Linked DNA regions of Congzhengia minquanensis. The protein of the gene in region 2 interacts with the protein of the main gene of each other region in a pairwise test. Links are inferred from orthologs where the notes say so. Each region holds a gene or a part of one and is shown on either strand. Other genes may lie near its edges.

Evidence for each region. Proteins that work in one complex are often made in the same cells at the same time.
Region 1: the proteins of rlmB (region 2) and H8698_RS03955 interact in binary tests that used the Escherichia coli proteins (3 or more experiments, as listed by UniProt). The link is inferred for Congzhengia minquanensis from one-to-one orthologs.

The regions. Positions count from the first base shown.
Region 1 is NZ_JACRSU010000001.1:824,774-828,737, reverse strand. Bases 646-3,631 are described here. They hold H8698_RS03955 (NAD(P)H-hydrate dehydratase), read right to left. Parts: upstream 2,915-3,631; coding sequence 1,376-2,914; downstream 646-1,375. Other genes in these bases: H8698_RS03945 (phosphatase PAP2 family protein), read left to right, coding at 3,587-3,631; H8698_RS03950 (COG2426 family protein), read left to right, coding at 3,130-3,567; H8698_RS03960 (LolA family protein), read right to left, coding at 729-1,367; alr (alanine racemase), read right to left, coding at 646-709. Also shown: more of alr, read right to left, coding at 1-645; more of H8698_RS03945, read left to right, coding at 3,632-3,964. UniProt on the Escherichia coli protein: Bifunctional enzyme that catalyzes the epimerization of the S- and R-forms of NAD(P)HX and the dehydration of the S-form of NAD(P)HX at the expense of ADP, which is converted to AMP.
Region 2 is NZ_JACRSU010000004.1:200,799-204,549, reverse strand. What follows is about bases 384-3,156. They hold rlmB (23S rRNA (guanosine(2251)-2'-O)-methyltransferase RlmB), read right to left. Parts: upstream 2,259-3,156; coding sequence 1,509-2,258; downstream 384-1,508. Other genes in these bases: H8698_RS11170 (phospholipid carrier-dependent glycosyltransferase), read right to left, coding at 2,279-3,156; H8698_RS11180 (ROK family protein), read right to left, coding at 504-1,472; H8698_RS11185 (FAD-dependent oxidoreductase), read right to left, coding at 384-427. Outside these bases: more of H8698_RS11185, read right to left, coding at 1-383; more of H8698_RS11170, read right to left, coding at 3,157-3,751. UniProt on the Escherichia coli protein: Specifically methylates the ribose of guanosine 2251 in 23S rRNA.

The sequences.
Region 1 (3,964 bases), on a different replicon or contig from region 2:
CCTCAGACGGGTAGCAGCCGTATAAAATAATGCCCGGCCGCACCATGGTAAGGTGATATGCGGGAAATTCCATAATCCCTGCGCTGTTGCAGATATGGGCATATTCAAAATGAATTCCTCGCACGTTTAATGCGTGAATCATAGACTGAAACGCTGAAAACTGTTTTTCAGACATTTTACTGTCCGGTTCGTCCGCACATGCAAAATGCGAAAAAATTCCTTCGGCAATCATGTTCGGCATGGAGCAGATTTTCGTAATTTTTTCCACGTCGTCCGCTTCGCAGTCGAACCCGATTCTCGACATCCCAGTATCCAATTTTATGTGAATACGGGCCTTTTTATTCATGGAAACTGCAGCGTCAGACAAAGCTTTTGCAAATTCTTCGTCACAAACCGTGGCGCTGATTCCTAAATTTATCATGTCTTTTGCAAAAATTTCATCCACACGGCCCAAAATTAAAATCACTTCGTCAAACCCTTTGTCGCGCAATAGCTTTGCCTCTTCAAAGGTGGCAACGGCAAAGGCGTCGGCACCGTTTTCGTGCATTGTTTTTGCCGCTTCAAAAAATCCGTGGCCATAGGCGTCTGCTTTCACCACACACATAATTTTTGCCGCGGGGCTGGTGATGCTGCGAATATTTTTCATATTAAACGCAATGGCGTCTAAGTCAATCTCGGCCCATGTTCTGGTTGTATATAGGTTGTTCAACTTGTGGTCGTTCCTTTCGTTAATCTGTTGTAAAATCTGAATCGGTAACCGATTTGTCGTTATATTGAAAATTCGAAAATTCAGCAGACAGAACAACTTTTCCGCCCATGTCGTAAACCGTGAGGTTTACCGGCGCCAGGGTTTTGTTGCTGACAGAAAGCGAAACCTTTGCGCTGTTTGCGCTCTTAGGCGAAATATCCGTTTCCAGAACGGTTACGTTTCCTTTGCCTGCCCCGTTTACTGCAAGATAGGTTTCTTCTGAGGAATAGTAGGTCTTAAAAAAGTTGTTTACAAACAGCAGGTTTGTTGTGTCTGCCGTGGGAACGGTGACAGAATAGTCCGTTCCGTCGGTAAGCGTTTTTGTTTTTGCGCCGTTGGCAATGGTGGTAACAGACAGGGTGCTGTCGGGATTTGACACTTTAATAAAAAACTTGTCGTTACCCATGGCCTTTTGCTCTGCCGTATATTTGTTTTCCGTTTTGTTTGAAAAACAGGAAAACGTGACGTTTGCGCTGTAGCTTTCCATCTTGCTGTAATACGTGTGGATTTTTTCATAAATGTCCATATCGCTGTCGCTTAAACGGTTGCCGCCGCAGGCGGATAACGCGAAAACGCTTATCATTAGTGTAAGAAAAACGGAAATCAGTTTCTTACACATCTTTTTTGTTACCACTCCTTTATGTCAGGTGCTATGTCAATTTCCTCCATAAAGGCGGCTGGCACGGAAGATAGCAAATCCTCCGACGTCATGCCATATTCGCCTTTTGCTTTTCTTGCGATATTTCCCGCGGCCAGGTGAAGATAAACGCCGCCGACTGCCGCGTGCTCAGGCCTTGCCCCCTGGGACAGAAGCCCTGTGATAATTCCCGCCAAAACGTCGCCGCTGCCCGCCGTGGCCAGCCCCGAGTTAGAGCTGGGGCTAATGAATACCGTTCCATCCTTTGCGGCAACCACCGTGACCGCATCCTTTAAAACCAGCGTTACCTGAAATTTCTGCGCAAATTCGCGGGCGGCTAAAATGGGATTTTCTTTAATTTTTAAAACTGTAAGACCTGTGAGCCTGGAAAATTCCACAATATGCGGCGTTAGAATCAGCTCACATTTTTTCTCAAGCAGTAATTCAGTACAGCCAGACACGGCGTTTAACCCGTCTGCGTCTAACACCATTGGCTTTTCGTTTTCTGTTACCAAACGGCAAATGGTTTTTTTCGCAGCATCAGACGTGCCAATGCCGCAGCCGGCCAGCAAAACGTCTTGATGCTTCAGCTTTTCCAAAAGCAAATCGGCGGCAGGTTCGGCTAAACTTCCGTTTTCACAGGGAAGCGGAACGGTCATCACCGAGGTGAGATGAGCGCAAACCGCGCCCAAAACCGTTTCCGGCACGGCGGCGGTGGCCATGCCCGCGCCGCTTTTCAAAATAGCGGAGGATGACAAAACCGCCGCGCCGCTCATTCCTGCCGATCCCACAAACGCCAAGGCCTTGCCAAAACTCCCCTTGTGGGAATTGGTTTCCCGCTTTGGAATTAGCTCTCTTTTGGAGTTATCTATTACATCATATCCGCTTCGCAGTTCGTTTATGACTTCTCTTGGCACAGAAATGTTTCCTTTTATCAGTTTCTGAAAGTGACCGCGGCCGGGAAATAACAGATGCCCGGGCTTTAAAGCTGCAAAGGTCACGCAAAGGTCTGCAAAAACAGAAGAGGCCGATGCGTGTCCGGTATCCGCCGAAACACCGCTGGGAATGTCCACAGAGGCGATGAACGCGCCGCTGTTGTTTATTGCATCAATACACGATTTCGCGTTTCCCTCAATTTCACCGTGAAAGCCGGTTCCGAAAATGGCGTCCACAATAATGTCGCAGGAAATACCGCCGCCGGCAGCGGAAAAGGGAATTCCCATTTTTTTTACGATTTCTAAATTGGTCTTCGCATCACCTTCCGCCGAGGCCTCGTCAAACAGCAGGGTTATGGTAACGTCTGCATGCAAGTTGTGGGCCATGCGCGCAATGGCGAACCCGTCGCCGCCGTTGTTGCCCCTGCCGCAAAAAACGTGAATTTTTTTGCCAGCAACCGGCCCTGTTTCACGCTCAAGAGCCATTAAAAATCCTGCCGCGGCATTTTCCATTAACAGCAGGGAGGGAACGCCGCAGTCCTCTATTGCGGCCTGCTCCAGGCCGCGCATCTGCGACACACTCACAACTTTCATAACAGCACCTACTTTCGTTATATTTAAGATTATTTTATAATAAAATGGGGAAAAAGTCAATGAGGGGGGTATAAAATGATATATTTACACAGAATTAACACTTTATTGGTTGTACTGGAAAAATTTTTATGGTAAAATATATGAATAGAGAATATATAAAAGTAAGGAGAATGACTTTGTCTTTTTTATGGAATAGCTTACCCGGTAAAATTTTAATGACGATGATTGTTGCGATGACGCCGGTTTTAGAGCTGCGCGGCGCAATTCCAATTGCCACAGCCAACGGGCTGAATTTGTGGGTGGCAATCGGCATCTCTATTATTGGAAACATGATTCCCGTTCCGTTTATTATCATTTTCATCCGCAAAATTTTTGAATGGATGCGCAAAAAAAGCGACGGGTTAAACAGATTGGTGACGCGGTTCGAACAAAAGGCGGAAAAACATAAGAAAACCGTTTTAAAGTATGAATTTTGGGGCCTTTTTATTTTGGTGGCCATTCCGCTGCCTGGTACCGGCGCGTGGACCGGGGCCTTGGTTGCGGCAATGATGGATATGCGCCTGAAAAGCGCGCTGCCGGCAATTTTTTTGGGTGTTACAGCGGCAGGGGCAATTATTGCGTTTTTAACCTACGGCGTTACGGTTATGGCCTGATTGGAAGGATTTTTTATTGATGGTTGAGCAAATCACGAATATCGATTTTTGCGTGCTTGATTTTATTCAGTCGCACGTTCGGTGCGCATTTTTAGACTTTTTTATGCCCCTTGTTTCAAGCCTGGGAAACGGCGGACTGATTTGGCTTTTCTTTGCGGCGGTAATGCTGCTTAGGGAAAAATACCGCAAGCAGGGGGTTGTGCTGTTGGTTGGCCTTGCGGCAGGGTTTGTTTTGGGAAACCTCTTGCTAAAGCCCCTAATTGCCCGCCCGCGCCCCAACTGGGTGAACCTGGGAGTGGAGCTTTTAATTGATAATCCGTTAGACTTTTCGTTTCCGTCGGGGCACACGCTGTCTTCCTTTGTGGCGGCGTTTCTGATTTCAATGGACAATCACAAA
Region 2 (3,751 bases):
CGTTTTTGTGATAAACTGAAACAGACGTAATTTTTCCGTCCTTTTTGTCCACTCCCGTCACACAGGTGTGGTATAAAAGCGTTACGCCGGCTTCTTGGCACATTGCCTCCAGCTCCAGCTTCATACCCTCGCTGTCAAAGGGCGTTACCGTGTAGGTATAAGCTGTGGTGTCGTAAATGTGACCGGGAGACAGACCTTTTTGTTTCAGCCTTTCAATGACTTCGGCGCACACGCCGCCCACCACCTGGGTTTCGCCTGCGTGAAAGGTCATCATAGGGCCGGTTCCGCAGGCGGTCAGCGTGCCGCCTAAAAAGCCATACCGTTCAATTAAAATTACATGTGCCCCGGCCCGCGCCGCACCAATTGCCGCGCACACACCGGAAATGCCGCCGCCTACAACCGCCACATCAAACAGTTTGTTTCTCATCTTTTATCCCATTCCTCCATGCACAAATGAGCGGACTTAAACCTTTGGCTTAAGTCCGCATTTTAAACCATATTTTTTAAATATCCTGTTTAAAAAGCATTGCCGCGCCGATAATGCCGGCATCGTTCCCCAGCTTTGCCGCAACAATTTCGGTTGCAGGAACGCCTGCCGCGCTGCTGGTATAAATCTGCGTATCCACATATTTTCTGAGGGGGGCAAGCAGTGTTTCGCCCTCTTTGCTGATGCCGCCGCCGATAACAAACTTTTTCGGCTCGAAAATATTAATCAAATTAGCTGTGCCTACGCCAACATATTTTATGTATTGGTCCACAATTGCTTTTCCTGCCTCGTCACCGTTACGCATTGCATCAAAAGCCGTTCTGCCGCTGATTTTGGATTCATCCCCACCAATCATCTGATGGATTTTGCTGTTGGGATATTTTTTAATTTCCTCTGCGGTTTCACGAATCAGGCCGGTTACAGAGGCATACGCCTCCCAGCAGCCATATCTTCCGCAGGTGCAGGGCGCACCGTCTGCCACAATAACCATGTGTCCCAGCTCGCCGCCGGCATGATTAAAGCCGGCATAAATCTTGCCGCCGATCACAATGCCTCCGCCAACGCCCGTCCCTAAGGTAATCACAACAACATCCTTTTCTCCGGCTGCAGCACCCGCAATGATTTCGCCGAACGCCGCTGCATTCGCGTCGTTTTCAATATAAACCTCCACATTGGGGAAATATTTTTTCAGTTCATCTCCCACCGGCGCGTCGATAAACGCCGGAAGATTGTTGGCATACACCACTTTCACGTTTTCAACGTCGGGTGTGCCCGGGCTTGCTATACCGATGGACTTAACCTCAGACTCAGAAATTCCCGCGTCTGCAATCAGCTTTTTGCAAAGGCCCGCCATGTCCTTCATAATGTCCGCAAAGGGGCGCAGCCGCCCTGTGGGAACCGAACCCTTCGCAATAATTTCACAACTTTCGTTTACGACTCCGGCAGCGATGTTGGTGCCGCCCAGATCGATACCTATGTAATACATTTTCCCTCATCCTTTTCTTTATTTTTTTATATAATTTTATTTCAATCTTCTTTGCCGCAGCGCCTCATACATCAGCACTGCCGCCGCCACAGAGGCGTTCAAAGAATTGATTTCACCAGCCATGGGAATCCGCACGAAAAAGTCGCAGCCCGCACGGATTTTTTTCGTAATCCCCCTGCCCTCTGATCCAACCACCAAAGCAATCGGCCCTGTAAGGTCTGCGTCGCACATTTCCTGCTCACCCGCCATGTCGGCCCCGGTAATCCAAAGACCGTTTTCTTTCAGTTCGTTCATGGCCTGGGTTAAGTTCCCCACCCGGGCTACGGGCGTGTGAGCCGCCGCCCCGGCGGAGGTTTTAAACACCACTGGGTTTACGCCGGCAGACCGGTTTTTTGGAATAATCACGCCATGGGCGCCGGTGCAGTTGGCCGTTCGGATAATGGCGCCCAGGTTGTGCGGGTCTGTAATTTCGTCTGCAATAATCACGAAAGGCGGCTCCTGTTTTTCTTTCGCGCGATTTAAAATGTCCGCAACCGTAACATAGGAAACCTCAGCACACACAGCAACAATGCCCTGATTTGCTTCAGTTTTCGCCAACTCGTCAATCTTGTCCGGCGGCACCGCTTTAAACGGCACGCCTTTTTCTTTCGCGGCGGCAATGATTTTTGAAATCTGCGAGCCATATGCCTTGTTGCTGATATAAATTTTTTCAATGGGCAGGTTTGCAGCCACCGCTTCAAAAACAGGGTTTCTGCCCTCAATTGTGGTAAGTTCTGTCTTAATCATACCTGTTTCCCTTCAAAAGTTTATCCTAACACCCAGCTTGGCAGCCACGTGAGTGCGTCCGCATACCAAGCGGGAATTCTCATTCCTGTTAAAACGGGGTAAAATGCAATAAACAGCACCAGCACGCATACCAAATATGCCCTTATGGGTATTTTTGCAATTGGATATCGTTTTAAAATCTCTCTCAGTCCGTAGGCAATTGCCAGCGTCACAAAGATGACGCAGGGGAAGAAGTGGTAGATAAACGCCTGCCGCGAAATCAGCACCCACGGAAGATATAACGCGCCGAAGCCCACCAAAATTGTATTCATTTCGGCGTTCCGTTTCCCTTTTACTGAAAGATAAATTAAAAATCCCATAGACGGAATGGTGAGCCACCAAACCAGCGGGTTTCCAAAAGAGGAAATTCCCTGGGCCTGGGTTTCGGGAACAAAGTCCCAATTGGGATTATACGCGTAAAGCGGCCGCATGTCAAGAGGCCACGACCACCACGGTGACCCGTAAGGGTGGGTTTCCGTCAGCTGTGAATGATAGCTCAGCATGGTTTGCTGATTGTCCCAAAAATAGCTGATATCTGCCGCGTCGGACAAAATAATTGGCAGATAGGACAAAAAGTAAATCACAAACGGCACAACAATAAAGAAAACCACGGCAGCGGCAAGGGTTTTAATCAGGTTCGGCACAAATTGTTTTAAAATCTTGTCCGCATCCCCCACAAGCCGGCCCTCTTTTGCGGCTCTGTATTCAAAAAACCGTTTCAGCAGCGTCCAGAAAAACAGCACACCAAGGCCAATTCCGGCATATACGCCCTGCCATTTTGTCGCCACGCCAATGCCGAAAAACAGACCGCTTAACCCCAAAGGCAGCAGAGTTCTTTTAACGCCCCCGTCATAAAAGTTTTGCTTCGTATATTGATACATGAAGTAATACATCAGCATAGCAAACAGCGCGGTAAACGAATCGATGGTAGCAAGGCGCGTCTGGGACAGATGCATAAAATCAAACGTAAACAGAAACGACGCCACAAAGGCCCATTTGGAATCTTTTAAAATCTGCTTGCCCAAAAGAAAGGACACCGGCACCATCAAAACACCGCAAAGCGTTCCGAAAAACCGCCAGCCAAAGGGATTTACGCCAAAAATCATCATCCCCAAAGAGATTATCAGCTTGCCCAAAGGCGGATGGGTATTTTCATAGGGCCAAATCCCGTTTATATATTCATAGGCAGTTCTGGGGTGATACACCTCGTCAAAATACGTACCGTCATACCAGGTATATTCATAAACTGCCTTGTCCTGCTCGTCGAACATCAGGTTCGCCGTAGAATTTTCAGAAATTGCCGCAACAGGGGAAATTAAATTCTGTTCCCCGTCAAAACAGGCGATTTCGTTTATGAAAAAATTGCCCTCATCCACGGTAATCTTCATAAATCTTCCCCGCTCCTGAGCAAAAAAACCGTTCCAGTTGAACACAGAATCCACAACCAGCTCGGT